Regions from separate parts of the Arthrobacter sp. AOP29-A2-19 genome, predicted to be linked through region 1. Evidence: riboswitches for the same ligand, from Rfam matches in the RefSeq annotation. Region 1 holds a riboswitch; each other region holds the start of a gene.

Region 1 (7,946 bases):
GGCGTCCGGCGTCGCGGTGCTGGGCTCCGTCCTGTCCGAGCGGGTCGGCACGCTGACCATGGAGGGCCTGCGCGCCGCCGGGCTTGTCCCGGCGGGCGGGGGAAGCGGCCTCGGCAGCGTGTCCACCATGGACGTGTCGGCGCTGCCGGCCAACGTGCAGTCGATCGTGCAGGGCGCCTTCGGCGACGCCACCGCCGCGGTCTTCCTCATCTCGGCGGCCGTCGCCTTTGTGGCCTTCGTGTGCATCCTCTTTATCAAAGAGGTGCCGCTGCGCAGGTCGGTCTAGCCACCGGCCCGGCGCCACGACGGGCGGCGCCGCGCCCGGGAGGGTGCGGCAGCGCCGTCGTGCCGGTCCTTTAGCCCTCGTCCAGCTGTTCCGGTTGGCGGCCCAGGCGGAAGTGCCGTCCGGTGATCTCGCTCGGATCGATCTCCACCCAGAAGTCCTTCAGGGTCGGGACCCAGGGGTCGACCCCCGCGGCGCTGGCAATGTCGATCTCCGCCTCGGTCTGCAGCACGCGCGCGGTGCCGCGGACGACTACCGACCAGGCCTCGTCGCTGAGGATGCCGTCGGCCTCGAAGACGACCCGCGGGTTGACGGTCAGTCCGGCTAGCTTCCCGCCCGGAGCGGTGCGCAGGTAGATCTTGCCGTCGGCCGTTGCGTGGTTGACGGGCACCAGGTCGATCTCCCCGCCCACGCTAGTGGCCAGGCGTCCATGCTTGGCGTGGTTGAGAAGCGTCCAGCACTGTTCGGTGTCGAGGACAAGGACGGGCTTGTCGTCTGCGTGGGTGAACATCATGGCCACATTGTTCTACATTCGGTAGAAGATGACTAGCCTTTGGGGCCCCCTTTGTGGTCCGAGTTTGCCCGCCTGCAGTCCATGCCGGGAGCGTCCAGAAATTCGGTGAGCGCGCCCAGCACGGCGTCCGGGTCCTTCAGTTGGCACTCCCAGAGCGTGAGGGAGTCCCAGCCCAGCATCCGCAGCGACGCCCGGTGGCGGTCGTCGCGGGCGGCGTTGCCCTCGCGTTTGGCGGCCCAGAAGTCGGGGTTCGACGACGGCGCCCGCCGGCCCGCCGGGCAGTCGTGGCGGTGCCAGAAGCAGCCGTTGACGAACACCACCTTGCGGCGCGACGCGAAGACCAGGTCCGGCTTGCCTGGCAGCTTGCCGCCGATCAGTTTGATCTCCGGCGCCGCGCGGGCCGCCGCGTCGGCGGCGGCGCGCGCCACCTGCCCGTGCAGACGGAAGCGGTAGCCCGCGGCGTGGGCGATGCGGCGGACCTTCAGTTCGGGGCCCGTGTCCTTGCCCCGGATGCGGGACATCAGGGCCGATCGCTGCTCCACGGTCAGGCGGTCCATGTCTCCATTCTCGGTGTCCCCGCGCAGGTCGTGAAAGACTTGCGGCATGCTAGGAAACAGCACCGCCACGCCCCACCGCCACATCGGCGTCCGACTCGAGGACTCGTGGCACGCCGTCCGCGAGCGCAATGCCCGTGCCAAGGGCATGGTGGCCACGGTGGCCTCATTCCGCGGCTACGGGCTCAGCGCACCCGCAGGCGGGTGGGTCCGGGTGTTGGCGCGGATCTCGATGGCGCGCCCCGGAAGCCTGGTCACCAGCCTTCCGGCACCCAGGGTGGTTTCCGACAGCGTCCGGGGCTGGCGGAACTTCATTTCCCCCGCGCTTCCTTACGCCGAGGTCACCGTCACGGTGGACGGCCGCAAGTACAAGGTCGACGCCGATCGCGGCGGGGTGCTCGACGCGATGATCGAGGTGGACCTGGAGGCGGGATGGCACACCGTGTACCTCTCCTGCGAGGGCTCCGAGGACGCCCCCGCCAGGGTGTTTGTGGTGGACTCCGCCGTGGACTTCGGCCTGGTCTCCGACATCGACGACACCGTGGTGGTCACGGCGCTGCCCCGCCCGCTGCTGGCCGCCTGGAACTCGTTTGTTCTCAACGAGCACGCCCGCGTGGCGACCCCCGGCATGGCCGTGATGATGGAGCGGCTGATGCGCGGGCGCCCCGGCTCGCCGGTGCTGTACCTCTCCACCGGGGCCTGGAACGTCGCGCCGACCCTCACCCGGTTCCTCACGCGCAACCTGTACCCCGAGGGAGCGCTGCTGCTGACCGACTGGGGGCCCACGGAGGGCCGCTGGTTCCGGTCCGGCATGAAGCACAAGGTGGACCAGCTCCGCCGCCTCGCGCACGAGTTCCCGCAGATGAAGTGGCTCCTGGTGGGCGACGACGGCCAGCACGACCCGGAGATCTACGCCGAGTTCGCCAAGCGGTTCCCGCAGAACGTCAGGGCGATCGTGATCCGCCAGCTGACGCCGTCGGAGGCCGTGCTGGCCGGTGGACGCTCGATGGGAACCGTCGACGCCACCCCCGGCGTGCCGTGGATCTACGCGCCGGACGGCGCCGTCATCATCGCCGAGCTGGAGAAGCTCGGCATCGTTTCCGCGGAGGACCAGCGCGTGCAGGAGCGCGAGCAGCTCCGGGCCCTCGAGCAGAAGCAGGCGCGCGGGGAAGCCGGGTGAGCGGCCGCCGGCTCCGCGTCAAGGTGCCCATGCGCTGGGCGGACATGGACGCCTACGGTCACATCAACAACGTCAATCTCGTGCGCATGATGGAGGAGGCGCGCATCGCCTCCTTCGGCGTCCCCGGCGGGACCGGAAAACCGGGCAACGAGCCGATGGTCGATCTTTTCTCGGCGGTTCCCGGCGGCACGCAGACCCTTGTGGTCGAACACCGGGTGCGTTACGTGAAGCCGCTGGACTACCGCAACGTCCCGGCCGAGGTGGACGTGTGGATCTCCGCGGTGAAGCCGGCCAGCTTCGACATCTCCTACGAGTTCCACGATCCCGTCGACGGCGGCGTCTGCGTCCGTGCCACCACCACGCTGGCCTTCTACTCCACGGAGGAGTCCCGTCTCATGCGGATACCCGCCGAGCATCGGGACGCCTTGGCCGGGTTCCTCGGGGCGCCCGTCTTTCGCTGACGGCGGCTCGGGCCCTACCGGCCTAGACCGCGTCCATTCCCTGGAGCCGGGCGGTCAGTTCCGCGAAGTCGCGGGCGAGTGACTCCTCGTGCTCCAACGCGCACGGTTCCACGGGGTCCGGTGAGAGGCTGACGTAGGTTCGTCCGGCGTGGCGGGACCTGTCTGCCGGAAGACCCAGGATCCCCGCGGACCGGTTCCAGACGTAGCGCCACCTCCCGACCACGGGGCCACGCGCCCCGGCGAGCAGATCCTCGTTGTCCGGGGTGGCCGCCCCGGGCGCACGCGGATCGAGGTCGGGATGCCGGGTGGCCGCGCGCAGAAGGCGCCTGCGCTCGTCCACCTGGAACGCGTCGTGCGTGTGGGCGGCAACCAGCTGTCCCTCCGCCGTGCGGATGAGGATGAGCTGCTCGGGGACATTGACGGAGATGGACACGTTCTCCCAGTCCTGGGGGTGGGCCAGTGCGCTGCGCAGCCGCAAGACGTGGATACGGTGGCCCGGCCGGAAGTAGGCGCAGAGGGAGTCTGCCCCGGATGCGGTGGTGTGGAAGCCCATGGTGGACCCTTTCCGTTGCTCTTGCCGGCGCCATGTGGCCGCTGGCCGCTTCGTCATCCGAACCACCCGAGAAGCATGGGGTTGGTGTGCGGCCGGGTCGGAGCCCAAGGCTGGCCGCATCTCGTGAAGCTGGCCTAATCGTAGCGCAGGCCGCGGGGCGGCCGCCCGCCGGTTACGCACGCCGGTCATGTGCCACGCGCGGCGCGGTTTGCGTTTGGGGGCGCCGGTGGGATTGGGTGGGGAAAACGTCTGTGCCGGAGGATACCGGCGACCAGAGGAGTGATTTCCAGTGACAGTTCCCCCACAAGCACGTCCCGTCCGGCCGCAGGTGGTGCTGGAGGTCGTGGCCAGCGAGAGCCTGGGCGAGCACATGGTTCGGCTGACCCTGGGGGGACCCGGGTTTGCCGACTTCCGGAACAAGGACGCGACGGACAAATACGTGAAGCTGCTGTTCGCCGACCCGGAGCTGGGGCTGGAACCGCCCTACGACCTGGACGCGCTCCGCGGCACGCTGCCCCCGGAGAAGCTGCCCGTGCGCCGAACGTACACGGTGCGCCGGGTGGACGAGGCGGCCGGGACGCTGCAGATCGACTTCGTGGTCCACGGAGACGAGGGCATCGCGGGACCGTGGGCCGCCGCGGCCCGCCCCGGGGACAAGGTCTGCTTCTCCGGCCCCGGGGGAATGCACCGGCCGGACGCGGACGCGGAGTGGTTCCTGTTCGCCGGTGACGAGTCGGCGCTGCCGGCCATCGCCGCGACGCTGGAGGCCATGGATCCCGCGTCCCGCGGCGTCGCGTACCTGGAAGTCGAGGGACCCGAGGACGAATTGCCGTTGGATGCCCCCGCCGGGATCGAGTTGCGTTGGCTGCACCGCGGCGGGCCGTTCAGCCCGGAGAGCACCGTCTTGGCGTCGGCCGTGATGGCGGGGGAGTGGCCGGTGGGCCGGGTTCAGGTCTTCGCCCACGGCGAGCGCGAGATGGTCAAGAACCTGCGACGCTACCTGGCCGACGACCGCGGTGTGGACCGCAAGCAGATGTCGTTGTCCGCCTATTGGGCGTTCGGACGCGCCGAGGACACGTTCCAGGCGGAGAAGCGCGATCCGATCGGTCAGATCTTCCCCGAATAGGGCCGGACGTCGCGGCGGGCAGACCGTGCCCCGTGCCGAGTCGTCGTGCGCGCTACCCGTAGGCGGTGGCGGTCCACAGGTGGACCAGCGCGTGCGCCCGGTACGGGCTCCACGCCGTGGCCCGGTCCTCCGCCTCGGCGGCGCTGATCCCGCCGAGGGCGCGCCGCAACACCAGATCGCCCGGCGCGAACGCGTCGCGGTCGCCCGCGGCGCGTACAGCAAGATAGTCGGCCGTCCAGGGTCCCACCCCCGGCAGGTCCAGCAGCTGCGCGCGGGTCAGGGGAAAGCGTGGTTCCGCCCGGGTTCCGGCGCGCTCGGCGTTACGGGCCGCCACGAAGGCGGAGGCCACAGCCGCAAGTGTCCGGGCCCTGGCGTTCGTGATGCCGACCGCGGCGCGAAGCTCCTCGTGTGGCAGGGCCGCGATCGGCTGCGGCTCGGGAAAGAGCCGCAGTCCCGCGGGCCCGTCGGATCCGAATGCGGCGACGAGCCGGCCGGAGAACGTCCGGCAGGCGGCAAGCGAGACCTGTTGGCCGAGCACGGTGGTGACGGCCGCCTCGAAGGGGTCGAGGCATCCCACGACGCGCAGACCGGGGCGCGCGTCGACCAGCGGCGCCAGCAGGGGGTCGGCGCCGAGCACGGAGTTGACGTCGGTCAGGTCCGTGTCCAGGTCCAGCCACGCGCGGAGGACGGCGTCGAGCTCGGCCTCCTCCGCGGGCGGCAGGCCGGGGCCAGTAATGCGGACGCCCGCGGGTTCGACCGTCAGAGTGATGGCGTGGTGCCCAGAGGATAGCCGCACGGCGCGGGTCACGGTGGCGGCGGCCGGATCCACGATGTCCAGCCGCGGGATCGCGTGCGCGGCCAACAGCCCCAGCAGTTCCGGTGCCTCCAGGCCCCCGGCGGCCCTCAGCAACCGGCCGCCCGCGTTCATGCCGGCCAGACGCCGGAGGATCCCCGGCGGTGGCTGCCCAGCAGGTGCGTGTCGACCATGCCGATCGCCTCCATGAGCGCATACATGGTGGTGGGCCCCACGAAGGAGAAACCGCGCTTTCGCAGCGCCTTGGAGAGGGCCACCGATTCGGGCGACGTGGTCGGCACCTCGGTCAGCGTCGCCGGCCGGGGGGTATCCGCGGGACGGAACGACCAGACGAACTCGACCAGTCCGCCATCCGGGCGCAGGTCGATGGTGGCCCGCGCGTTGCCGATCGCCGCGAGGATCTTGGCGCGGTTGCGGACAATGCCGGAATCGGCCATCAGGCGCGCGACGTCGTCGTCCCCGTACTCCGCCACCACGTCGGGATCAAACCCGTCGAACGCGGCCCGAAACGCCGGCCGCTTGCGCAGGATCGTGGCCCAGGACAATCCGGCCTGGAACCCCTCGAGACTGATGCGCTCGTACAGTCCGTGCTCGTCCCGGACCGGGAGGCCCCACTCGGCGTCGTAGTAGTCCCGGAGCATCGGATCCACGCTGGCCCAGGGCGGCCGGGCGAGACCGTCGTCGCCGAGGACGGTTCCGGCGCCCGGGGTTCTGGCCTCGGCGGCGCCGCCCCCGGGGCCGGAGCCTGCACCGGGGGCGCTGGGGTCGGCGGCGGGTTCGTCCCTGGCCGCTGCGTCCCTGGACGCTTCTGCGGTCCCTGCCGCGGTGTCGTTTTTCACGGTGCGGTGCCTTCTTCCAGTCCGGTGTGGCGGAGCGTGATGTTGATGCGTCCGGAGTCCAGGCCGCAGCCCTCGGGAGCCGTCCCGGGGTAGACCTTGGGGATGCCGTGGTAGGCCAGCCGGGAGGCGCCACCGAACACGAACAGGTCCCCGGACAACAGCTCCACGTCCTGGTAGGGCCTGGCGCGGTTCTCGGTGTTTCCGAACCTGAACAGGCAGGTATCCCCGATGGACAGGGAAACCACGGGGGCGAGGGAGGCCTCGTCCTTGTCCTGATGCATGCCCATCCTCGCGTCGGCGCCGTAGTAGTTCACCAACGCCGCGTCCGGCGTGTAGGCCGCGTCGGCCGGGCCGGGCCGCGCCGGCTCCGGCGCGCCGACGGCGAGGTAGGCCTCCTCCACCGCGCGCCGCCCCAGGTTCACCAACCACTCGGGCAGCGGGAGCACGCGGTTGCCGTTGACGTCGGTTGCCTCGCGCGTGTACCGGTAGGGCTGCCAGTGCCAACCGAGGCAGACGGTACGGACCGACATCTCGTGTCCGCGGACCTTGGCCGCCCGGATGGGGACGGGACCGTCGGCCCACTCGCGGAAGCGGTCCGCGATCCATACCTGTTGCCGGACCGTCAGCCAGCCGGGGACGTGGACCGCCCCGGGCGCGACCTCCCGGGGCGGACGCGCCAGCAGGTCGTCGCCGAAGAGGGTGCTCACGCCGCCTCCAGCCTGAGCAGGCGGTTCTTGGCTTCCGTCCCACCCAGGTAGCCGCCGAGGCTGCCGTCGCTGCGCAGCACCCGGTGGCAGGGCACCACCACGGGGAGCGGATTGGTGGCGCAGGCTGTTCCCACGGCACGCACGGCCTTCGGGCGGCCCGTGGCCAGCGCGATCTGCGCGTAGCTGGCCGTCTGTCCGTAGGGGATGCTCGGGAGGTACTCGTGGATCTCGCGCCGGTAGCCCGCCGAGAGCGCGCGGTCCAGCGGCAGCTCAAAGATGTGCCGCGTCCCGGAGAAGTATTCGTCCAGCTGGCGCGCCGCCTCGTCCAGGCGGGCCGGTGCCAGGAGAATCCGCGGGCTCAGCCGGGTGGCGAGCTGCTGGAGGACGGCCTCGTGTCCCTCGCCGGCGAAGGCGACCCGCACCAGCCCGGCCTCCGTCGCCGCCAGCAGCAGGGGGCCGACGGGAGTGTCGACGATGCTGTAGGCGATGTCCAGGACGCCCGCGGATTCGGCGGCCTCCACCAGCCGGCCGTGCAGCCGGTCCGGAACCTCGGCGGCCTCCGCGACGGAGAGGAGGGCGCCCAGTTCGGCCTCGAGAGGGGCGGGGAATTCGGGGGCTGGAATCGTGGTGTTCATGGGTTGACCTCCTGCGGGATGGATTGTGTGTCCGGTCGCGGCGCCTTGCCGTCGTCGGGAACCGGAACGGAGAGCGACGTCCGCAGGGCCCTGATGCCGTCCGAGCAGGCCCGGCGCGCGGCCTCCACGGTGCCGCCGAGGATCACGGCAACCTCGCCGTGGGGCAGGCCGGCGACGTGGTGGTACGCCACGGCCATGCGCTGCTTGGGAGGAAGCGCCGCCAAGGCGCGCCAGAGTTCCTCCTCCGGCTCCCTCGGCAACCCGATGGTGGAGCGGAGCT
Region 2 (7,946 bases), 440 kb from region 1:
GGGCCGCCGAGGCCGCGGCAGGCGGCACCACCTACCTGGAGACGAAGACCGGATACGGGCTGGACGTGGACGAGGAGGCGCGGCACGCCCGCATCGCCTCCACCGTCGTCGACGAGGTGACATATCTCGGCGCGCACCTGGTCCCGCCCGGCGCGGACGCGGACAGCTACACCGACCTCGTCTGCGGTGCGATGCTCGACGCGGTCCGCCCGCACGTCCGCTGGGCGGACGTCTTTTGCGAGCGGGGGGCCTTTACCGAGGAGCAGTCCCGCCGCGTGCTGGCCGCCTGCCGGGACGCCGGGCTGGGACTTCGCGTCCACGGCAACCAGCTGGGCCCGGGACCGGGCGTGCGCCTCGCCGTGGAGTTCGGGGCCGCCAGCGTGGACCACGTGAACTACTTGGACGATCCGGACATCGAACTGCTGGCCGGGAGTTGGGCCGGGTGGAGGCCCTCCGACCGGACCGGCGACCCTGGCACCGTGGCCACCTGCCTGCCCGCCTGCGACCTCTCCACACGCCAACCCCTGGCCCCCGGCCGGCGGCTGCTCGATGCCGGCATTCCCGTGGCGCTGGCGTCCAACTGCAATCCGGGCACCAGCTACACGTCCTCGATGGCCTTCTGCGTCACGACCGCAGTGCTGCAGATGGGGCTCTCCGTGGCCGAGGCTGTTCGGGCCGCCACCTGGGGCGGGGCTCTGGCGCTGCGCCGGCACGCGGGCGAGGACCGCGACGGCGCCCGCGCCATCGGGTCGATCGCGGTGGGGCACCGCGCCGATCTCCAACTGCTCAACGCCCCCGGCGCCACCCACCTGGCGTACCGGCCCGGGATGCCGTTGACGCACGCGGTCTGGCGGGCGGGCCGGCGCGTGGTAGACAGGAACCATGGCTAACACCGCATTCAAGGGAACCCCCGTACAGACCATTGGCGACCTGCCCGCGCAGGGCGCCGCCGCCCCCGACTTCACTCTGACATGCGCCGACCTGTCCGACGTGGCCAGTGCCGACCTCGCCGGCCGCCGCGTGGTCCTCAACATCTTCCCCAGCGTCGACACCGGCGTCTGCGCCGCGAGCGTCCGCAAGTTCAACGAGCTGGCCGCCGGCCTGGACAACGCGACCGTGGTCTGCGCCTCCGCCGACCTCCCGTTCGCGCTGGGCCGCTTCTGCGGTGCCGAGGGCCTGGAGAACGTCGTCGCGGCATCCACCTTCCGCTCGGACTTCGCCGAGGCCTACGGCGTCAAGATGGTCGACGGCCCGTTGGCCGGCCTCAACGCGCGCTCCGTCGTCGTCTTCGACGCGGACGGGACCGTCCTGCACTCCGAGCTGGTTTCCGACATCACGGTGGAGCCGGACTACGACGCCGCCATCTCCGCGCTGAACTAGCCGGCGTCGGCGGGGGATCCGAGTCGCTACCATCGATGACATGGACAGCACCGGATCCCTTGCCGCGTCCGCGGCCGACCGAGAGGGCGGCCTGCGACCACCCGCGACCCGCCGCTGGCTGCGGATCGAACTCGCGCTGATCCTGGGGCTCTCCCTCGGACAGTCGGCCGTGTACTCCGTAGTCAGCCTGCTGGACAAGCTGAGCCGCGCCCCCCTGGGGGGCCAGACCACCAGCATGAACAACACCCTCAGCGACCGCCCCTACTTCGATCTGACGTACCAGCTGCTGGACATCGTGTTCGCGCTGGTTCCGGTGGCGCTGGTCTTTTTCCTGCTGGCGCATTCCGGGGTCAACGGCTTCCGGGCCATGGGCTTCGACCTCCGCAGGCCCTGGCGGGATGTCGGCTGGGGGGTGGCGCTCTTCGCCGTGATCGGCCTGGGCACGCTGGGGGTCTACGCGGCGGGCCGGGCCTTCGGCCTGACCACGGCGATCGTTCCGTCCGCGCTGGAACCCTACTGGTGGACCATTCCGGTGCTGGTGCTCTCCGCGGTCCGCCACGGTGTCCTGGAGGAAACCGTCGTCGTGGGCTATCTCTTCGACCGCCTTCGGCGCCTCGGCTGGGGTCCGTGGGCCATAGTCCTCGCCAGCGCCGTCCTGCGTGGGAGCTACCACCTCTACCAGGGGTTCGGGCCCTTCGTCGGCAACTTCCTGATGGGCCTGGTCTTCGGCTGGCTCTACCTGCGGTTCAAGCGCGTGATGCCGCTCGTCGTCGCCCACGCCCTGCTGGATACCGCGGGCTTTGTGGGCTACGCGCTGATCGGCACGGCCATCGGCCTGGGCACCTAAGGGACCGGCGCTTAAAGCACCGCGGGCCGGACGCCATTGTCCGGCCCGCGGTGCCCCAAGTGCCCGGGATTCCGTGGTTACAGGGTGACTTCGCCGTTCGGGGTCTCGAAGGTGACGGACATGATGCCCGGCGTGCCGTTGGGGGCCTGCCAGTCGACGTCGACTCCCTCGAGCGGGCTCTGCTCCGGTGTCCCCAGCCATTCGCGCACCCGGTCGCGGGATCCGGCGATGCTGATCCTGGAGATCCGCGCCACCGGCTCTAGCGCCTTGGACGGGTGCAGGTTCTCCGTGCCGTCGTCCCAGCGCAGCATGTAGGGCACTTGGGGGTCGGCGATGAGCCCCTTGATCCCGATCTGCTGCCACGTGAGCTCCTGGCCGTCCGGAAACTTTCGGTTGCCCGGAACGGCGGAACGGCCGAGCCGCTCCTCGAATGGAGCCAGGTCGTCAACGGCGACGCACCAGCCCATCCAGCCGCCGCCCATTTCGGAGCGCGCGCGCACGGCCTGGCCGAAGGGCGCCTTGTCCGACGCCGGGTGCGCGAGCACCTCGACGACCTCCAGGTACTGGTTGTTCAGCAACGGGAAAATGACGTTCCGGGTGCCGAATCGGGGATGGACGCCGCCCTTGACCGACTTGATCCCCAAAGTGTCTTCGATGCGGTCGGCGGTGGCCGCCAACCCATCCTGTCCGCAAGCGTATGAAACGTGGTCCAACCTCATGTGCCCATGATGGCACTTTGTGAGGTGTGTCTCGACTTAGGATCCCCTTACTTGAAGGCGGGTGTCCCCGGGGTGTCGTGGATTCATTCCGCGTCACATTCCCGGGGTGCGGCTTGCGGGGCGGCGGGGCTTCAGCAAAACTGGTTCTCAGGTCATGAGTGCCAGCGCTAAACCCCGGTTTGCTGGCCGGCAACCCTCCACTCGCGGTGGGGTGCCCCGGGTGAAGACCGGGCCCGGCGCCAAGAAGTGGCGCGGGGCAAGCGCGGGTCGGTTCCCGGCGGCGCCACCCTGGTGGCGACTCGCCGCAGGGTCGGCCCCTCGAGAGAAGAGGAGCACCACAATGTCCGCCAACTGGTCCTTTGAGACGCGCCAGATCCACGCCGGCCAAACTCCCGATTCGGCCACCGGGGCGCGCGCCCTGCCGATCTACCAGACGACGTCGTTCGTTTTCCCGAGCTCGGAGAGCGCGGCCGCCCGTTTCGCGCTTCAGGAACTCGCGCCCATCTACACCCGCATCGGCAACCCCACCGCGGAGGCCGTGGAGAACCGGATCGCCGACCTCGAGGGCGGCGTCGGCGCGCTGCTCCTGGCCTCCGGTCAGGCGGCCACGTCCTTCGCCGTCCTCAATGTGGCCGAGGCCGGCGACCACATCGTGGCCAGCCCGAGTCTTTATGGCGGAACGCAGAACCTGTTCAAGCACACCCTTCGCCGGCTGGGCATCGAAACAACTTTCGTGGAGGACCCCGACAACCTCGACCAGTGGCGGGCCGCCGTCCGGCCGAACACCAAGGCCTTCTTCGGCGAGGTGGTCTCCAACCCGCGCCAGGACGTGCTGGACATCGAGGGCGTCGCCACGGTGGCGCACGAGGCCGGCGTCCCGCTCATCGTGGACAACACGCTCTCCACCCCGTACCTGATCCGTCCCATCGAATGGGGCGCGGACATCGTGGTCCACTCGGCCACCAAGTATCTGGGCGGCCACGGCACGGCCATCGCCGGCGTGATCGTGGACTCCGGCAAGTTCGACTTCGCCGGGGATCCCGAGCGTTTCCCGACCTTCAACACCCCCGACGAGTCCTACAACGGACTGGTGTTCGCCCGCGACCTGGGCGTCGGTGGGATCCTCGGGGCCAACCTGGCCTACATCCTCAAGGCGCGCGTCCAGCTCCTGCGCGACCTCGGCTCGGCCGTCGCACCGCTCAACGCGTTCCTGATCGCCCAGGGGCTCGAGACGCTCAGCCTGCGCGTGGAACGCCACGTCTCCAACGCGCAGCGGGTGGCCGAGTGGCTCGAGGCCCGCCCGGAGGTGCGCTCCGTGGCCTTCGCGGGCCTGCCCTCCAGCCCGTGGTTCGAGCGCGGCCGCAAGTACGGTCCGCGCGGGACCGGCGCCGTCGTCGCGTTCGATCTCGCGGGCGGGGCGGAGGCGGGCCAGGCATTCGTCGACGCGCTGGAGCTGCACTCCAACGTCGCGAACATCGGCGACGTCCGCTCGCTCGTCATCCACCCGGCGTCCACGACCCACGCGCAGTTGGGCGAGGCCGAGCAGATCGCCGCCGGGGTCACGCCGGGACTGGTGCGGCTCTCGGTCGGGCTGGAGCACATCGACGACATCATCGGCGACCTCGCGGCCGGATTCGACGTGGTCCGCAGCGCCGCGCCGACGGACCTGCAGGCGGCTCGGTGAGCGTCGACTTCAACACGACGTCGGAGCGCTCCGCTCCGGACGCCGTCGGTCCGCGGACCGACGGCGTCCTGCGGACCCTGCGCACCGGCGCCTTCCACTTCGAGACCGGTGGCTGGCTCCCCGAGCTCGCCATCGGGTACGAGACGTGGGGCAGGCTGAACGCCGACGCCTCCAACGCAGTCCTGCTGCAGCACGCCCTCACCGGAGACACGCACGTGGCGCGCGGCGACGCCGCGGAGCCCGGCTGGTGGGACGGTTTTGTGGGTCCCGGCAAAACGCTGGACACCAACAGGTACTTTGTTGTCGCCGCCAACATGGTCGGCGGGTGCTACGGCACCACCGGACCCGCCTCCCCGGATCCCGACGGCAGGCCGTGGGGATCGCGCTTCCCGTTCACCACCGTGCGGGACTCCGTGCGCGCGGAGGCGCGGTTGGCCGACGCCTTGGGCGTCGCGCGCTGGCACAGCGTCCTCGGCGGCTCGCTGGGCGGGGCGCGCGCGCTCGAGTGGGCCGCGGAGTTCCCGGACCGGGTCGGGGCCTGCGTGGTCATTGCCGCGGCGGCCGAGGCGAGCGCCGAGCAGATCGCGTTCGCCCAGGCGCAGACCGCGGCCATCCGGTTGGACCCGGCGTTCTCCGGCGGCGACTACTACGGCGCCACCGCCCCGCTGGGCGGACTCGGGATCGCACGCCGGATCGCGCACATCACCTACCGCTCCGAGCCCGAACTCGATGTGCGGTTCGGTCGCGAGGCGCAGCGCGGCGAAGACCCGCTTGGGTCGGCGACCCTGGAGCGCGGCCGCTACCAAGTCGAGAGCTACCTGGACCACCAGGCCTCCAAGCTGGTGGACCGCTTCGACGCGAACAGCTATTTGGTCCTGACCGAGGCGTTGATGAGCCACGACGTCGGACGCTCGCGCGGGGGAGTGGACCAGGCCCTGTCCCGGCTTGGCGAAGTTGATTTCATCATCGCGGCCGTCGACAGCGACCGGCTCTACTGGCCGGCCCAGTCCGAACGGCTGGCGGCGGCGCTCCCCGGACGGCCGGAGGTGCGCTACATCACGTCGCCGCTGGGGCACGACGGGTTCCTGACCGACATCGAGCAGCTCGGCGAGGGCCTGCGCGGGGACCTCTACCGGTAGGCGCAGGCCTACCGGTCGACGCGGATCAGGCCTGCCGCGTTGCGGGGTCTCCCGCCCCGACCGAGCCGGTGGCGAACGGTGCGGCCAGCGGTCGCTTGGGTGCCACACCGTCGCCGGTGGACCGGTGCCGCAGCCCGCGCAGGACCCAGGGCGCCAGGTGGGTCCGCGCCCACACCAGATCCTCGCGCCTGGCAGTGCGCCACCTTTTGGGCTGCGCCTCCCGCGGCTCGAGGGGGCTGAGCGAGTGCGGAACGTTGAGGGTGTCGAGCACCATCATGGCGATCGTGTGGTGGCCCATCGGCGAGAAGTGCAACCGGTCGGGGGCCCACATCCACTGCTGGTTCAGCTCGCGCAACGCCCACAGGTCCGCCACCACCGCGTCGTGCCGCGCGGCCACGGCGCGGAGGTTCTCGTTGTAGATGGCGACCCGCGCCCGTGAGGTGCCCAGCACAGGCGTCGCTCCGATGTCCGGGCCCGTGAAGAGCACGACGGTGGCCCCGGTCGCCGCGAGCGTCCCGACGAGCTTGTCCATGCGCTGGCCCAACGCGTCCGGGTCGCCGCCAATGCGGATCACGTCGTTGCCTCCGGCGCAGACGCTGACCAGGTCGGGCCGCAGGTCGATGGCCGCCTGCAGCTGCTCGTCGCTGATCTGCGCCAGCATGCGCCCGCGGATCGCGAGATTGGCGTAGGCGAAGTCCGGGACCCCTCGGCTGAGCTCCTCGGCGACGCGGTCCGCCCAGCCGCGGTGCCCGCCCGGGCTGGCGGGGTCGGGGTCGCCGATGCCCTCCGTGAACGAGTCTCCGATCGCCACGAACCGGCGCCAGGGATGGCGGGGTCTCTCCAGCGGGAGATTCCGGGCGTCGCCCCGCGCCGCCGGCGCGTCAACGGAGTCGCTGATGTTACCCATGGGTCATCGTCCCAAGGGGGCGGCGCGGATGCGAGACATAGCCCGCGCGACTTGAAAAAAGTTGAAGCTTCAACTCTGGACGTGGTTCAATGGATGCCATGAGCGATTCGTCTTCGAACCCCGTAGTTGTTTGGTCACGCCCCGAATCGGAGCGTGCGGGAACGCCCCTGATTGTCGCCTTCCACGGCTACCTCTCGCACGAGCGGGACCTGATGGGACTCGCGCCGCTGCTGCCCGCCGAGTTCACCATCGCCTCCGTTCGGGCGCCGCACGCCCTCGGCCCGGGATTCACGTGGTTCCCGCTGATGCACGAGCCGGACTTCTCCGTGGACAAGGTGGAAAGGTCCGTCGCGGACGTCTGGGCCTGGCTGGACACGGTCCGCGGCAACCATGCTTCGGTGACGCTCCTGGGCTTCTCGATGGGCATGGCCGTGGCGACCAGCGCGCTGCGCCACCGCCCGGACGACGTCGCGGCCGTCGTCGGGCTCTCCGGTTTCGCCGTGCCCGCCCCGGGCAACCCCTTTTTCGACGACGCGCGCGTCAAGGCCGCGGCCACACCCCTGTTCTGGGGCCGCGGCCAGGCCGACCAGGTCATTACGGAGGACAAGATCGCCTTCACGCACGAATGGGCGACCGAGCACACCCGCCTGACGAAGATGCTCTACGCCGGCATGCAGCACAGCATCTCGCAGCCGGAAATGGGGCACGTCTCGGAATTCCTGCGCCGCGCCGTCCTCGAGGCCAGCGAGGCCACGGCCGGCTGACATCCCGGCGGCACGGTGCCGGACATGGCGGGCTTGTACTGATGCATTGACACAAGCGCGCCACGCTGCTTGTATTGCCCCAGTGGTACAAATGGTGCCGCCTAGGCTCGGAGAAATGGGTGCGAGATGTCCGCTTGGTTGCTTCCTTTGCTGGGTGCCGCTGCCGCGGCATTGTTGTTGCTCGCCGTCGGGGTGCGTGCGCTGCTCCGGACGTCGTCCGGGCAGGAGAACCTCGGGCGGGCAGTGGCCCCGGTTGGGCCGGAATCGCTGGACGCGGCCCGGCGCCAAGCCCGCCGCGAGGCGCTCGTCCTGGCGCTCGCGTTGGCGTCGGGGATCGCCGCCACCGTCCTGATGGCGGTGCTCGGCGGTGCCCTTCCGCGGCTCCTCGGACTTCCCATGGCCCTGGCCGGCAGCGTTGGCGCGATCGTGGGCCTGGCGGTGTTCAGTCTGGTTCCTCGTCCCGCCTGGCCCCGCGCCGAGGGCTACCGCTCCGCCGAGCTCGTCCC
Region 3 (7,946 bases), 970 kb from region 1:
GGCGCCAGCCAACGCAAAGAACCTCCTGTTACGGAAAGACCGTGACCGTTTAGCCCAAAGGAGGTGGGTTCACATGCGTAAATACGAATTGATGGTACTGATCGATCCCGAGGTCGATGAGCGTACCGTGGAGCCGACTCTCGGCAAGTTCCTGGACGTCGTCCGCAACGATGGCGGGACCATCGACAACGTCGACATCTGGGGCCGCCGTCGTCTGGCCTACGAAATCCAGAAGAAGACCGAGGCCATCTACGCCGTCGTCAACTTCACCGCCACCCCGGCGACTTCCGCGGAACTTGACCGCCAGCTGTCTCTCAACGAGACCATCATGCGCACCAAGATCACCCGTCCGGAAGAGCAGAAGGTTTCCGCAGAGTAGTCTGCGGCTCCCTCACGTAGAGACCGACAACAGGAGGCACCAATGGCAGGCGAGACCATCATCACGGTCATCGGTAATCTCACCGGTGACCCGGAACTTCGTTTCACCCCGTCGGGATCGGCGGTGGCGAACTTCACCATCGCTTCCACCCCGCGGACCTTCGACCGCCAGACCAACGAGTGGAAGGACGGCGAAACGCTGTTCCTCCGCGCATCGGTGTGGCGCGAGGCTGCCGAGAATGTCGCCGAGACGCTGACCAAGGGCATGCGAGTAGTCGCCCAGGGTCGGCTGAAGTCGCGTTCCTACGAAACCAAGGAAGGCGAAAAGCGAACCGTCTCCGAGCTTGAGGTCGACGAAATCGGCCCCTCGCTCCGGTACGCCTCCGCCAAGGTCACCCGCACCCAGCGCTCCGGCGGTGGAGGCGGTGGCTTCGGCGGCGGAAACTCCGGCGGATTCGGCGGCGGCAACGCGGGCCAGTCCGGCGGGTTCGGTGGCGGAAACGCCGGGAACTCGGGCGGAAACGCGGGCGGTAACTCCGGTGGAAACTGGAACGCCCCGGCGGAAGACCCGTGGGCCTCGTCGTCCTCCGGCGGCGGTGGCTGGGGCAACAACCCCGGCTCCGACGAACCGCCTTTCTAACAAACATATTCACCATCCCGCAGAACCTTTCTGCGGGCTCCACCAGATCAAAGGAGCTCCACGATGGCTAAGGCTGAACTCCGTAAGCCCAAACCAAAGTCCAACCCCCTTAAGGCCGCTGACGTTAAGGTCATCGACTACAAGGACGTCGCATTGCTGCGCAAGTTCATCTCCGACCGCGGAAAGATCCGTGCGCGTCGCGTCACTGGCGTCACCGTCCAGGAGCAGCGCAAGATCGCCCAGGCCATCAAGAACGCGCGCGAAGTTGCCCTGCTGCCTTACTCCGGCGCTGGCCGCGGCTAAGGAAGGGATACCAACATGGCAAAGCTCATTCTGACCCACGAAGTCACCGGTCTCGGTGCAGCAGGCGACATTGTCGAGGTGAAGAACGGTTACGCCCGTAACTACCTTCTTCCCCGCGGCTTCGCCCTGACCTGGACCAAGGGTGGCGAGAAGCAGGTCGAGTCCATCAAGGCCGGCCGTGCCGCTCGCGCCGTTGCGAACCTGGAGGACGCGCAGCAGCTTGCTGCCTCGCTGTCCGCCAAGCCGGTCAAGGTCACCGTCAAGGCCGGCGCGTCCGGTCGTCTGTTCGGTACCGTCAAGGCCGAGGACATCGCGAAGGCAGTCGAGGCCGCGGGCCTCGGCTCCATCGACAAGCGCAAGGTCGAGATGCCGGAACACATCAAGTCGACCGGCAACTACCAGGCGACCGTGCGACTGCACGAGGACGTATCCGCCACGCTCGACCTTCAGGTCGTCGCGGCAAAGTAGCAATAGTAGCCGAGCACGGCGACGGAACACGTTCCGACGCAGCGCCCGGTAGACCGTGAAAGGGCCCCGCCGCAAGGCGGGGCCCTTTCGCGTTTCCTTGCGAAATGTTGCGCCGGACTTTTGACCTCGTCCAAGGGGGAAGCCTAGCGTTGTAGGTGAATCAAGAGTGCCAACGCGAAGCCCTGGCTAGTTGGACGGCAACCCTCTCAAGGTAGTGGGGTGCTCCAGGTGATGATTCGGCCGCCCGGATACACCGGCGTGGCAAGTACCGCACCCGCGGGCGCATCTCTGGCGCAGCGGTGTGCACTACGCCGAAGGAACGTCATGCCGCTGACAGAAAACCTCCAGCCAGATTCGCTCCGCAAGGCCTTTGCACGCTTTCCCTCGGGCATCGCGGCCCTGTGCGCCATCATCGACGGCAAGCCGCAGGGGATCATCGCGTCGTCCTTCACGGTCGGGGTGTCACTGGATCCGCCGCTGGTGATGTTCGCGGTGCAGAACACGTCCCGCACCTGGCCGATCGTGCGCGCCGCCGGAAGGATTGGCGTCTCGGTTCTGGGAGAGCGTCACGAGGGGGTCTGCCGCCAGATAGCTTCGCGGAGCGGCGACCGCTTTGCGGGGCTCAAACTCGAATCCACCGACGACGGTGCGCTGTTCCTGGACGACGCGGCGCTGTGGCTCGACTGCAGCGTGGAGCAGGAGGTGCCGGCGGGCGACCACCACGTGGTCATCCTGCGCGTGCACGGACACGAGACACACGGTGACGCCAACGAGCCACTGGTCTTCCACGGGTCCGAGTTCCGCAGGCTTCAGGAAGCCGCACTGGTCTAGGTCAATGCCTCCAGGCACACGCAGCCGGGTGCCGGAGCACCGGGTGCGGCGGCCACCCTAGGAGGCGCGGAGAGAGTTCACGAACTTGGTGGCCTCCGCCACGGAAATGCCCGTGTCCCGCCTTACCTTCCGGATCGCCTCCAGCGTCTTCCCCGCCCGGATCAGCTGCACCGTCTCGAGATACTCGGGATCCCCGGACGCCTGCGCGGAGCCACGGGCGGTGGCGGCACGGCTGGCAGACGAGGCTGCGCCCTGTCCGTTCCTGCCCGTGGAGGTGCGGGCCGCCGCTGCCGTGCGGGCCATGGTGGCCTGGCGGATCTTGTCGGCACGCTCCGTCTCCTGCCGCTGTTGTTGTGCCGCCGCCTCGTTGAGCCGTGCGATGTAGAGATCGGCCTCGTTCGTCTGGTTTTGCGGCCTCGACGCGATGGCGGCCACGAGCAACCAGAGCAGCGCCCCGACCACCAACACCGTGACAAGCAACTCCGGCAGGGTCAGTCCAAACATGGTTGTGCTCCTCTGTGGCGCCGTGCGCCGTTAGGTTGAGGGGTGGGCCGCGCCGGCGTTATGGAGGTTGTCCATCACGTGGCGGTAGCCGATCGCCGTCAGTCCGCGCAGGACGTCGAGATCGACGTCCGCGAGCTTGTTCACGTAGAGGCAGGCGGCCCCCACTTTGTGCTTGCCCAAGAGGGGGAGGATCCCCGGGGCGTCGGGGCCGTAGGTCAGTCCGTAGAGGGAGAGGCTGGCCTTGCGCGGCGAAAACCCCACGGCGCAGGCGTCGCCCTCGCGGCCCGAAGCATAGCGGTAGTGGTAGGCGCCGAATCCGATGATGCTTGGTCCCCACAAGATCGCCGGCTGGCCCGTGACGTCCGCCATCATCTCCATCAGGTACTCGGCGTCCGACCGGCGGACCGGGTGTTCGAGGGCGGCAACAAATTCCCGTGGATCCGCGGAACGCGGGGCCGTCTTGACTTCGGTCATGGGCCCAGTATCGCAGTGCCCCACACGGGCAACAAGAACGGCTCGCGCGGGCCGTCGGGGCCAATCCTCGGCGTGTCTGTGGATAACTTGGGGATATGTGGGTAACTAGTCTCACACGTGCCGGTTTACTCGCCAGTAAACATCCAAGTGCCGGGTGAATGTTGGGATAAAAAAACTTTCCTCACAAGGGGTGTGTACAAAGAAGTGCCTAGTCAGAGCGCGATTATTCCTGAAACAAATTTTTCATCCACAGGTTCGTCCCCAGTCTGTGCACACAACACGCCGCTAAACACACAGGTTCTCCACACGGGCTGTGGATAAGTGCCTTGGGTGTGGGCATTTAAGGGTCTATGGTGACAAGGTCTCCGGTCCATATGTGGATACCCGGCAATCCCCCCGCAGCGCTGTGCACAACATTCTCCGGGCGTGGGAAGCCGCTGGGATACTGGAGGAAACAACGGAGCGCACCGCAGGCCGCTCCGCGCTCAGTTGGAAGGTAAGTGCCGTGTCTTTGACGCAAGCGGAGCCCAAGGGATCGAGGGAGTCCGACTTCGGACGCACCCCGCCGCAGGACCTCGTGGCGGAGCAGAGTGTGTTGGGCGGCATGATGCTCTCCAAGGACGCGATCGCGGACTGTGTCGAGGTCCTCCGCGGTGTCGATTTCTACCGGCCCGCGCACGAATCCATCTACGAGTCGATCATCGACCTCTATGGCCGAGGCGAACCGGCCGACGCCGTGACGGTCTCCGACCTGCTGACCAAACGCGGCGAGATCTCCCGAATCGGCGGGCCCGCCTACCTCCACACGCTGATCCAGTCGGTTCCGACGGCGGCGAACGCCGGCTTCTACGCGGAGATCGTCCGCGAGCGTGCCGTGTTGCGCCGCCTCGTGGAGGCCGGCACGAAGATCGTGCAGATGGGCTACTCGCAGGACGGCGAGGTCGACGAGATCGTCAACCAGGCCCAGGCGGAGATCTATGCCGTGGCCGAGCGGCGCACGGCGGAGGACTACGTCGCCCTGCGGGACATCATCGAGGGGACGGTCGACGAGATCGAGTCCGCCGGCAGCCGCGGAGAGGGCATGATCGGCGTGCCAACCGGCTTCTACGAACTCGACGAACTGACGCAGGGCCTGCACGGCGGGCAGATGATCGTCATCGCCGCGCGCCCCGCGGTCGGCAAGTCCACCTTCGCGCTGGACTTCGCGCGTTCCGCCGCCATCAAGCACAATCTGACCACGGTGTTCTTCTCGCTGGAAATGGGGCGGAACGAGATCGCCATGCGCCTGCTGTCCGCGGAGGCCAGCATCGGCCTGCAGGATCTCCGCAAGGGCACGGTCAAGGACGAGCAGTGGGGCAAGATCGCCACCACCATGGGGCGCCTGAACGACGCCCCGCTCTACATCGACGATTCCCCGAACATGTCGCTGATGGAGATCCGGGCCAAGTGCCGCCGCCTGAAGCAGAAGCACGACCTCAAGCTCGTGGTCCTGGACTACCTGCAGCTGATGAGCTCGGGGAAGCGCGTCGAGTCCCGACAGCAGGAGGTCTCCGAGTTCTCCCGGGCGCTCAAGCTCCTGGCCAAGGAGCTCGACGTCCCGGTGATCGCGCTCTCGCAGCTGAACCGTGGTTCGGAGCAGCGCACGGACAAAAAGCCGATGGTTTCCGACCTCCGCGAGTCCGGCTCGATCGAGCAGGACGCGGACATGGTCATCCTCCTGCACCGCGAGGACATCTACGACAAGGAATCCCCGCGCGCCGGCGAGGCGGACGTGATCGTGGCCAAGCACCGCAACGGCCCGACCAAGACCATGGTTGTGGCCTTCCAAGGCCACTACTCCCGCTTCAACAACATGGCCAGCGAAGGCGGCGGGGGCTTCTAGGCGTGACCAACTACGCGCCGAGTCCCTCCGGCATCCTTGGTCGAGGGCTGGTCTGGAGCACGGTCGGCTCCTTTGCGCTGGTATTCCTCTCCGCGTTCGAGACGCTGGCCGTCACGACGGTTATGCCCGTGGTCAGCGCGGAGCTTGGCGGCGCCGCCCTCTATGCGCTCGCCTTCGCCGGCCCGATGGCGACCTCCGTCGTCGGCATGGTCGCCGCGGGCACGTGGTCGGACCGGTCCGGCCCCACAGGCCCCCTCTACGCGGCGGTGGCCACGTTCGTCGCGGGGCTGTTCGTCTGCGGCTTCGCCGGCGGGATGGAGACGCTTGTGCTCGGCCGGCTGGTGCAGGGCCTGGGCGGCGGCGCGGTGACGGTCGCGCTCTATGTCCTGGTGGCCAGGCTCTACCCGCCCGTCCTGCACGCGAGGATCTTCGCCGCGTTCGCGGCCGCCTGGGTCATCCCCTCGTTGATTGGGCCCTTCGCCGCCGGCATCGTTGCGGACACGATCGGCTGGCGGTGGGTGTTCCTCGGTGTCGTTGTCCTCGTGGCGGCGGCGACGCTGATGGTTCGCCCGGCGTTGGCGGCCCTGCCGCGGCCGGCGGCGGGTAGGGCCGGTGCGGTTGCTGGTGCGGGCGGGCCGGGCGCGGAACATCTCCGAGCCGGAGCTGGTCGTCGCCTGGCGGCGGCCCGGCTGGCCTGGTCCTGCGTGGCCGCGGCCGCCGTCCTGGGCCTCGACCGGCTCGGGGCGGTTCCACTGACAGGCCCTTTCCTGGCCGTGGCGGCCGCCGCCGTCGCCCTCTGGGCCGTCCGCCCCTTGGTTCCGCGGGGCACGCTGGTCGCCGCCAGGGGACTGCCTTCCGTCGTCCTGGTGCGCGGCCTGGTCTCCGCCGGGTTTATGGGCGCGGAGGTTTACGTCCCCTATCTCCTGACCGACAACTACGGATTCCCGCCCGCCCTCGCCGGGCTCGGACTGACGGGATCGGCCCTGACCTGGGCCGCGGCGTCGGCCGTGCAGGGCCGGCTCGGCGATCGACTGCCGCACGTGGTGGCCATGCGCGTTGGCGCGGCAACGGTCGCGGCCTCGATAGCCGTGGTCCTGGCCGCCTCGGCCGCCCACTTGCCCGGCGCCGTTGTGGTGGCCGGCTGGACGCTGGCCGGTGCCGGCATGGGGCTCGTGTACCCGCGGCTCAGCGTGATGACTCTCTCGCTGTCCACGCCGGCGAACCAGGGGTTCAACAGTTCCGCGCTGTCCATCTCCGACGCTCTCGGCGCGGCGCTCGCGCTCGCGGCGACGGGTCTCGCCTTCGCGGCCTTCGCTCCTGCCGGGCTTCCCTTCCCGGCGGTGTTCGCGCTGACCCTTTTCTGCGCCGCCCTGGCGTTCGTGCTGTCGGGGCGCGTTGTTGGTCCCGCTCCCCGGGGAGCGGCCACAAGCCGGTCCGCCTCTTAGGCGGCGCGCTCGGCGAAGGCCTTGAACGCTTCCATGAACTTCTGGTTCTCCTTGGGGAAGGACTTGCCGAACAGCAGGCCGATGACTTTCATCGCCCCACGGAATTCGAAGACGTTGTGCGCGACCCACCTCGTCGCGCCGGGCCCCGCCTCGTGGAACTCGTTGCGGCTGATGTTGTGGACGCCGCGCGCGTCGTAGGTGCCGTCGAAGGCGTCGGGCATTTCCCGGCGGGTGATGGTCTCGACCATCTCCATGGTGCCCCGGCCCCGCTTGAACGTCAGCTTGGACGTGGCCCCGGGGTGGCCAGGCGTCCCGCCGAGCGGCTCGAAGGCGACGAGTCCCTCCTGCCACTTGGGCAGGTTGTCAGGGTCGTCGAAGAGTTCGATGAAGCGCTCGCGCGCCACATTGACGATGATTTCGTGGCTGAAGTCCATGACCGAACGCTACCGGTCGACCGGGAGGTAGAGGTCCGTTCGCATGCTCGAGGGATCCGCGGTCGGCGACGGTTCCGTGACGTAGACCTCCCAGAACGGCAGGCCGGGCGTGCGGCCGTTGTCCCGGACCCAGTCCATCAGACCGGACCATGCCCCGCTCAGCTGCTCGTAGCTTCCCAGATGGGAGACCGTGGCCGCGGAACCTCCCGGCAACACCGACGCGTGCACCACCGTCCCGTCGTCCAAGGTGTGATCCCCGGACAGCGGGTGGTCGATCGCGAAGCCCACCTCGAGGTCCATGGTGTCGCTCGGCATCCGCGTGTACAGGCCGAACGCGGGTCCGACCGGTGTCAGCCCGCGCTGTTCCAGGAAGCCGGCGAGGGCGTTGAAGGATGCGTCGTAGAACGCCGCGATGGACTCCGCCGGGATGTTGGCGCCGCGGACGACGGCGGTGCGGGCCTCGGCCAGGTTCAGGATTTCCGGAGTCTGACGGGCCGGGGCCACGTGCGTGTTGTGCTCGGTCATGGTCTGCTCCTCGCAAAAGGTGTGGCGGGCGTCGTGCGCGCCACTCTACGCGCGGCCCATCA
Region 4 (5,475 bases), 700 kb from region 1:
CGCGCCGTCGCGCCTTGCCATACGCTCGGCAGTGCCGCATCCTGACCCGCCGCGGGCCTGACACGCCTCCGGCCCGGATCCGACGGCGGATCCGGGCCGGTTTGTGACGGGCGCTAGCGGACTACGGCGGACGCGGAGACCCGATAGCCGGCCGCGCGGTGCGTGTCGGCGACCCTGTCGCCGCGGCCGAAAAGCTTGTTGCGTAGCGTCCCAGGCGCGTAGCCGGTGGGATACGCGCCGAGCTTCTGGAGCTCCGGCACCACGTGCTCCACCACGTCCTCGAACGTTCCGGGGGTGATGGCGTAGGCCAGGTTGAAACCGTCCACGTCGGTCTCGTCCACCCATTCGACGAGCTTTGCGGCGACGTCCTCACCCGAGCCGACCGTGATCGGCCCGAACCCGCCGACGCCGACCCACTCGGCGAGCTGGCGGATGGTCCAGGGCCTGCCCGTGTCGCCTGAGGCCCGCTTGAACGTCTCCACCGAGGACTTGATGGCGTTGGACTGGACGTTCTCTCCGATGACGTCGTCCGGCCCGTAGGTGGACAGGTCCACGCCCATCCAGCCGGAGATCAGCGCCAGCGCGCCGTCGATGTCCGCGTAGGACTTGTACTCCGCGAACTTCGCCTCGGCCGCCGCCGTGTCCTCGGCCGTGACGATGGTCTGCATGGCGTAGATGCGCACGTCGTACCGGTCCCTCCCGGCGGCCTCGACGGCGTCGCGGATCCTGGCGACGGTCTCCTTCAGCTGCTCGCGGGTAGGGCACGTGACGAAGATGGCCTCGGCGTTCTCCGAGCCGAAGCGCAGGCCGCGCGGCGACGTTCCGGCCCGGAAGACGACGGGCGTGCGCTGCGGGCTCGGCTCGGTGATGGCGATGCCGGGGACCTTGAAGTACTTCCCCTCGTGGCCGATTTCGTGGACCTTCGCCGGGTCGGTGAAGACACCGCTGTCGACGTCGGCGACCACCGCGTCGTCCTCCCACGAGCCCTCGAGCAGCTTGTAGACAACCTCGAGGTACTCGTCGGCGTGGTCGTACCGCTCGGAGTGCGGAAGCTGGTCCTCCTGGCCCATGTTCCGCACGGCGGAGGGCAGGTAGCCGGTGACGACATTCCAGCCGATCCGCCCGCGGGTCAGGTGGTCCAGGGTCGCCAGCCGGCGGGCGAACGGGTAGGGGTGCTCGTAGGCCGTGCTCGCGGTGACGCCGAATCCGAGGTTCTCGGTGACCAGCGCCATGGCGGAGACCAGCATCATGGGATCGTTCACCGGGACCTGGGTTCCGGCCCTCAGCGTGGTCTCGTTGGAGCCCCCGAAGACGTCGTAGGTGCCGAGGACGTCGGCGATGAAGATGCCGTCGAACAGGCCCCTCTCCAGCGTCTTGGCCAGCTCGGTCCAGTAGGTCAGCTCCTTGTACCGCGCCGACTGGTCGGCAGGGTGGCGCCATAGTCCGGGCGACTGGTGCCCCACGCAGTTCATGTCGAATGCGTTGAAGCGGATCTGGCGTCGTGACGGGACGGCGGGCATGGTTCTCCTAGCGTTGGTGGTGCCGGCGTGGACTGGGGGGCGGGTCAGCCGACGAACCCCACCTGGGCGACGTCGCCGACAGCGTCGAACTTCCGTGGCGGGGTGCCGTTGACCTCGTAGTCCCCCACGATGCGCGCCTTGTAGATGGCCGGGTTGTGCGTGGCGACGGTCCGCGCGTTGCGCCAGTGGCGGTCCAGGTTGCATCCGCGGGCGGTGGACGAGGCGCCCAGGCCGTCGAACAGCTTGGAGGCGGTGGCGAGCACCAACGGCTGGACCACGGTCTGCGCGCGGTTCGCCGCGAGTTCGCAGACCGCCCAGCGCTCCGCCTCGCTCAGCGTTGTCTGGCCGGCCACGGATTCGAGCTCCGCGACGGCGGCCAGGACCACCGCGTCGACGGCGAAGGCGGTGGAAGAGATCTCGCCCACCACCTGGAGGACCTGCGGCTCCTCGCGGACCGGCACGCCCGTGCCGGTGCTGAAGGAGCGCGTGCGCGCCTGCACGGCCGAGCGCGCGTCGGCGAGCACGGCCCGGCAGATGCCCGCCTGGACGGCGAGGAGCACCAGCTGGAAGACCGCCGACTCGGAGTGCGCCTCCAGGTCCGCTGGGCGCAACAGCGTGTCCACGGGAACGTCGTCGAACGTCGTCGAGCCGGTGCCGGTGAGTTGCTGGCCGAAGCCGTCCCAGTCGTCGAAGATCCGCACGCCCGAATGCTGGGTGGAGACGACGGCGATGTGCCGGTGCGCGACGCCCGGCAGGGTGGCGGCGACGGCCACCCAGTCGGCGAAAATGGTTCCCGTGCAGTAGTACTTCTCGCCCGACAGCCGCTGCCCGCCGTCGTGCTCGGCGAGCCGCGTGTTCAGGGTTCCCAGCTCGTTGCCGCCCCGCTCCGTGTAGGCGTTGCCCACGAGCTGCCCCCCGACGAAGCGCGCGAACCAGCGTTCCCTGATCTCGGGATCCTCCAAGGTCAGGACCGATTCCACGAAGCCGATGTGCGAGCGCAGCAGGTGCGCCACCTGGGAGTCGGCCTCCGCCAGCTCGACGAGGAGCCGGAACGTGTCCGCCAGCGTGGCGCCGTACCCGCCGTCGGCCTCTGGGACGCGCAGCGCGCCGAAGCGCAGCTGGTTGAGCCAGCCCACCTGCTCGTAGGGAAGCACCCGCTCGGCGTCGCGGATGGCGGCCCCCTCCGCGATGCGCTCGAAGACGGGGCGGAACACGGAGGCCAGCTCGTCATAGTGCCCGTCGACGGGCACTCCGGGAGTCAGCTTGATCAGGTGCCGCGCCGGGACAGGGAACTGCTCCACGTTAATCACTCCATCGAACCTGGCGTGAGCACCTACCTCCCGCGGGACGGGAAGGGGTTGCTGCGGCGTCGTTGAGCCAGGACTCTCGGCCGCTCTGGATGGTTGTTGACTCCATTTGTACCCGCCTTTTCGATCCCTGCCAAACGCGGGCTCATGCGGCGACTCGGTAAATCGGCGTCCATCCATTGACCTTGCCCGGGCCCGGGGATAGCTTGCTCGAACCGGTAAAAACCGCACTACCGCGCGCGAGATCCACCCCACTATCCCGTAACCCATGACTGTGTTTCGGAGGGTATCCACGTGAGTAACGTAGGTCTTTTGTATGTCGGAGCCGTGTTGTTCATCAACGGCCTGATGCTCATCGGCAAGGTGCCCGGCAAGTCCGCGGCCATCATCAACTTCTTCGTCGGAACCATGCAGGTGGTCTTTCCGACCATCATCATCGCCCAGTCGGGCGGGGACCCGGCGACCATCCTCGGCGCCTCCGGGCTGTACCTCTTCGGCTTCACCTACCTCTATGTGGCGCTGAACCAGATGTTCGGCCTGCCGGGCGAGGGGTTGGGCTGGTTTTCGCTCTTCGTCGCGGCATGCGCGGTGACCTACGGGGCCATCAGTTTCACCGTCTCCAACGACCCGGTGTTTGGGGTCGTCTGGATCATTTGGGCCGTCCTGTGGTTCCTCTTCTTCCTGCTGCTGGCGCTGGGCAAGGACTCGCTGACGGAGACCACGGGCTGGTTCACGATCATCGTGGCGCACCTGACCGCGACCATTCCGGCCCTCCTGCTGCTGTCCGGCACCTTCGTGTCCACTCCCGCCAACGCCGTGGTGATGGCCGTTGGGGGCATCGCCGCGCTCGCCATCGCCTGGTTCCTGGGCCGGCGCGCGTCCGTCCAACGGGAGTCGGCGGCGGCCGCGCACGCCTGACACCCACGCCCACCACAAGAGTTAGGAGCGCCGATGCCCCTGTACGAGTTCCGCTGTCCCGAGGGAACAACACTCGAGGGGAACTATCCGATGGGCTCGGTCCCCGAGGACGTCCCCTGCCCGGAATGCGGAGCGCCCGCGCGGCGGCGAATCTCCGCCGCCCGCCTGTCCATCGCGGGCGGCTCCGCGTTCGGACTCGTCGAATCCACGCTGTGCAGCGCCCACGAGCCCGAGGTTGTGTCCTCGCTGCCCGGGCGCGGCCGGCGTCCCGCCACGCGCACCACCACCAACCCGCTCCACCGAAAGCTGCCGCGTGACTGACGGCGGCATGCCCCAGCGGGCCTTCCCCACGGGGGGCCCGGACACCAGTTCCACCCGATCGTGAAGGAGAAAAGCGCCATGCCTGAAGTCATTTTCCGCCTCGATTCCAGCAAGAAGTTCGAGGAGCAGGAGAAGGTCGGACACAACCGGTGGCACCCGGAGATCCCTCCGGTCGCCACCGTCAAACCCGGCGACTCGTTCCGCGTCGACTGCCGCGAGTGGTTCGACGGCGCGATCGTCAACGACGACTCCGCCGACGACATCCTCAATGCCCCGCTGCTGACCGTGCACAAGCTCAGCGGCCCCTTCGCCGTTGAGGGCGCGAAACCGGGCGACCTGCTGGTGGTGGACATCCTCGACGTCGGACCCATCCCCCAGGAGGACTCGGGCCCGCTGGCCGGCCAAGGCTGGGGCTACACCGGGATCTTTTCCCGCAACAACGGTGGCGGCTTCCTGACGGACCAGTTCCCCGATGCGTACAAGGCCATCTGGGACTTCACCGGACAGGTGGCCACCTCGCGGCACGTCCCCGAGGTGTCCTACGAGGGACTGATCCACCCCGGGCTGATGGGCACCGCACCGTCCGCGGAACTGCTGGCCAAGTGGAACAAGCGGGAGGGCGACCTCATCGCAACCGACCCGAACCGGGTCCCTCCCCTGGCCCTGCCGCCCGAGGGGGAGCACGCGGTCCTGGGCGGACTGGCGCGCGGGGAGTGGGAGCGGGTCGGCGCCGAGGCCGCGCGCACCGCGCCTCCCCGGGAGAACGGCGGAAACCAGGACATCAAGAACTTCTCCAAGGGAACGCGGGTCTTCTATCCGGTGTTCGTCGACGGGGCCAACCTGTCCATGGGCGACCTGCACTTCTCGCAGGGCGACGGCGAGATCACCTTCTGCGGCGCGATCGAGATGGGCGGCTTCCTGGACCTGCGCGTCGACGTGATCAAGGGCGGCATGGAGACCTACGGGGTCAGTGAGAACGCCATCTTTATGCCCGGCCGCGTGGACCCCCGTTACAGCGAATGGCTGGCCTTCTCCGGGACGTCGGTCACCCTCGACGGCGAGCAGAAGTACCTGGACTCGCACCTGTCCTACCAGAGGGCGTGCCTGCACGCGATCGACTACCTGACGAAGTTCGGCTACAGCCGCGAGCAGGCCTACCTCCTGCTCGGGTCGGCCCCGATCGAGGGGCGGCTCTCCGGCGTCGTGGACATCCCGAACTCCTGTTCGACCGTCTACCTGCCCACCGCGATGTTCCACTTCGACGTACGGCCCTCCGCGGCGGGCCCACACCGGATCGACCCGGGCATGGGCGCTCCGCGCTCGGCAAACACCTAACCCGGCATCGGCGGCAAGGTGCCGCCCGCGGTCGGTGAACGACGGCGGGCGGCACCTTGTCGCGTGCGGTGCCG

Evidence for each region. Region 1 has a riboswitch for S-adenosylmethionine ahead of AC3ZJJ_RS11465 (hypothetical protein). Riboswitches for the same ligand answer to the same signal wherever they lie in the genome.
Region 2: linked by a shared signal. The riboswitch ahead of AC3ZJJ_RS09510 (bifunctional o-acetylhomoserine/o-acetylserine sulfhydrylase) and the one ahead of AC3ZJJ_RS11465 (hypothetical protein) in region 1 are both predicted to bind S-adenosylmethionine.
Region 3: linked by a shared signal. The riboswitch ahead of AC3ZJJ_RS15970 (flavin reductase family protein) and the one ahead of AC3ZJJ_RS11465 (hypothetical protein) in region 1 are both predicted to bind S-adenosylmethionine.
Region 4: linked by a shared signal. The riboswitch ahead of AC3ZJJ_RS14665 (acyl-CoA dehydrogenase family protein) and the one ahead of AC3ZJJ_RS11465 (hypothetical protein) in region 1 are both predicted to bind S-adenosylmethionine.

The regions. Positions count from the first base shown of each region.
Region 1 is NZ_CM176894.1:2,481,479-2,489,424, reverse strand. It holds gene AC3ZJJ_RS11490 (MFS transporter) at 1-286, shown strand, start outside; gene AC3ZJJ_RS11485 (pyridoxamine 5'-phosphate oxidase family protein) at 357-797, opposite strand; gene AC3ZJJ_RS11480 (very short patch repair endonuclease) at 830-1,354, opposite strand; gene AC3ZJJ_RS11475 (App1 family protein phosphatidate phosphatase) at 1,401-2,531, shown strand; gene AC3ZJJ_RS11470 (acyl-CoA thioesterase) at 2,528-2,992, shown strand; gene AC3ZJJ_RS11465 (hypothetical protein) at 3,015-3,545, opposite strand; SAM riboswitch class IV at 3,558-3,674, opposite strand; gene AC3ZJJ_RS11460 (siderophore-interacting protein) at 3,835-4,671, shown strand; gene AC3ZJJ_RS11455 (DNA-3-methyladenine glycosylase family protein) at 4,724-5,599, opposite strand; gene AC3ZJJ_RS11450 (DNA-3-methyladenine glycosylase I) at 5,596-6,126, opposite strand; gene AC3ZJJ_RS11445 (alpha-ketoglutarate-dependent dioxygenase AlkB family protein) at 6,321-7,031, opposite strand; gene AC3ZJJ_RS11440 (methylated-DNA--[protein]-cysteine S-methyltransferase) at 7,028-7,666, opposite strand; gene AC3ZJJ_RS11435 (RNA polymerase sigma factor) at 7,663-7,946, opposite strand, start outside.
Region 2 is NZ_CM176894.1:2,038,532-2,046,477, reverse strand. It holds gene AC3ZJJ_RS09530 (amidohydrolase family protein) at 1-890, shown strand, start outside; gene tpx (thiol peroxidase) at 883-1,380, shown strand; gene AC3ZJJ_RS09520 (CPBP family intramembrane glutamic endopeptidase) at 1,421-2,227, shown strand; gene AC3ZJJ_RS09515 (VOC family protein) at 2,305-2,946, opposite strand; SAM riboswitch class IV at 3,097-3,215, shown strand; gene AC3ZJJ_RS09510 (bifunctional o-acetylhomoserine/o-acetylserine sulfhydrylase) at 3,287-4,630, shown strand; gene metX (homoserine O-acetyltransferase MetX) at 4,699-5,769, shown strand; gene AC3ZJJ_RS09500 (SGNH/GDSL hydrolase family protein) at 5,795-6,676, opposite strand; gene AC3ZJJ_RS09495 (alpha/beta hydrolase) at 6,775-7,440, shown strand; gene AC3ZJJ_RS09490 (hypothetical protein) at 7,567-7,946, shown strand, end outside.
Region 3 is NZ_CM176894.1:3,454,691-3,462,636, forward strand. It holds gene rpsF (30S ribosomal protein S6) at 74-379, shown strand; gene AC3ZJJ_RS15955 (single-stranded DNA-binding protein) at 422-1,018, shown strand; gene rpsR (30S ribosomal protein S18) at 1,082-1,321, shown strand; gene rplI (50S ribosomal protein L9) at 1,337-1,789, shown strand; SAM riboswitch class IV at 1,948-2,063, shown strand; gene AC3ZJJ_RS15970 (flavin reductase family protein) at 2,114-2,620, shown strand; gene AC3ZJJ_RS15975 (hypothetical protein) at 2,678-3,124, opposite strand; gene AC3ZJJ_RS15980 (DUF1801 domain-containing protein) at 3,155-3,598, opposite strand; gene dnaB (replicative DNA helicase) at 4,104-5,480, shown strand; gene AC3ZJJ_RS15990 (MFS transporter) at 5,483-6,925, shown strand; gene AC3ZJJ_RS15995 (SRPBCC family protein) at 6,922-7,359, opposite strand; gene AC3ZJJ_RS16000 (GyrI-like domain-containing protein) at 7,369-7,884, opposite strand.
Region 4 is NZ_CM176894.1:3,186,167-3,191,641, forward strand. It holds gene AC3ZJJ_RS14660 (LLM class flavin-dependent oxidoreductase) at 114-1,520, opposite strand; gene AC3ZJJ_RS14665 (acyl-CoA dehydrogenase family protein) at 1,565-2,821, opposite strand; SAM riboswitch class I at 2,829-2,926, opposite strand; gene AC3ZJJ_RS14670 (AmiS/UreI family transporter) at 3,122-3,745, shown strand; gene AC3ZJJ_RS14675 (FmdB family zinc ribbon protein) at 3,779-4,066, shown strand; gene fmdA (formamidase) at 4,145-5,401, shown strand.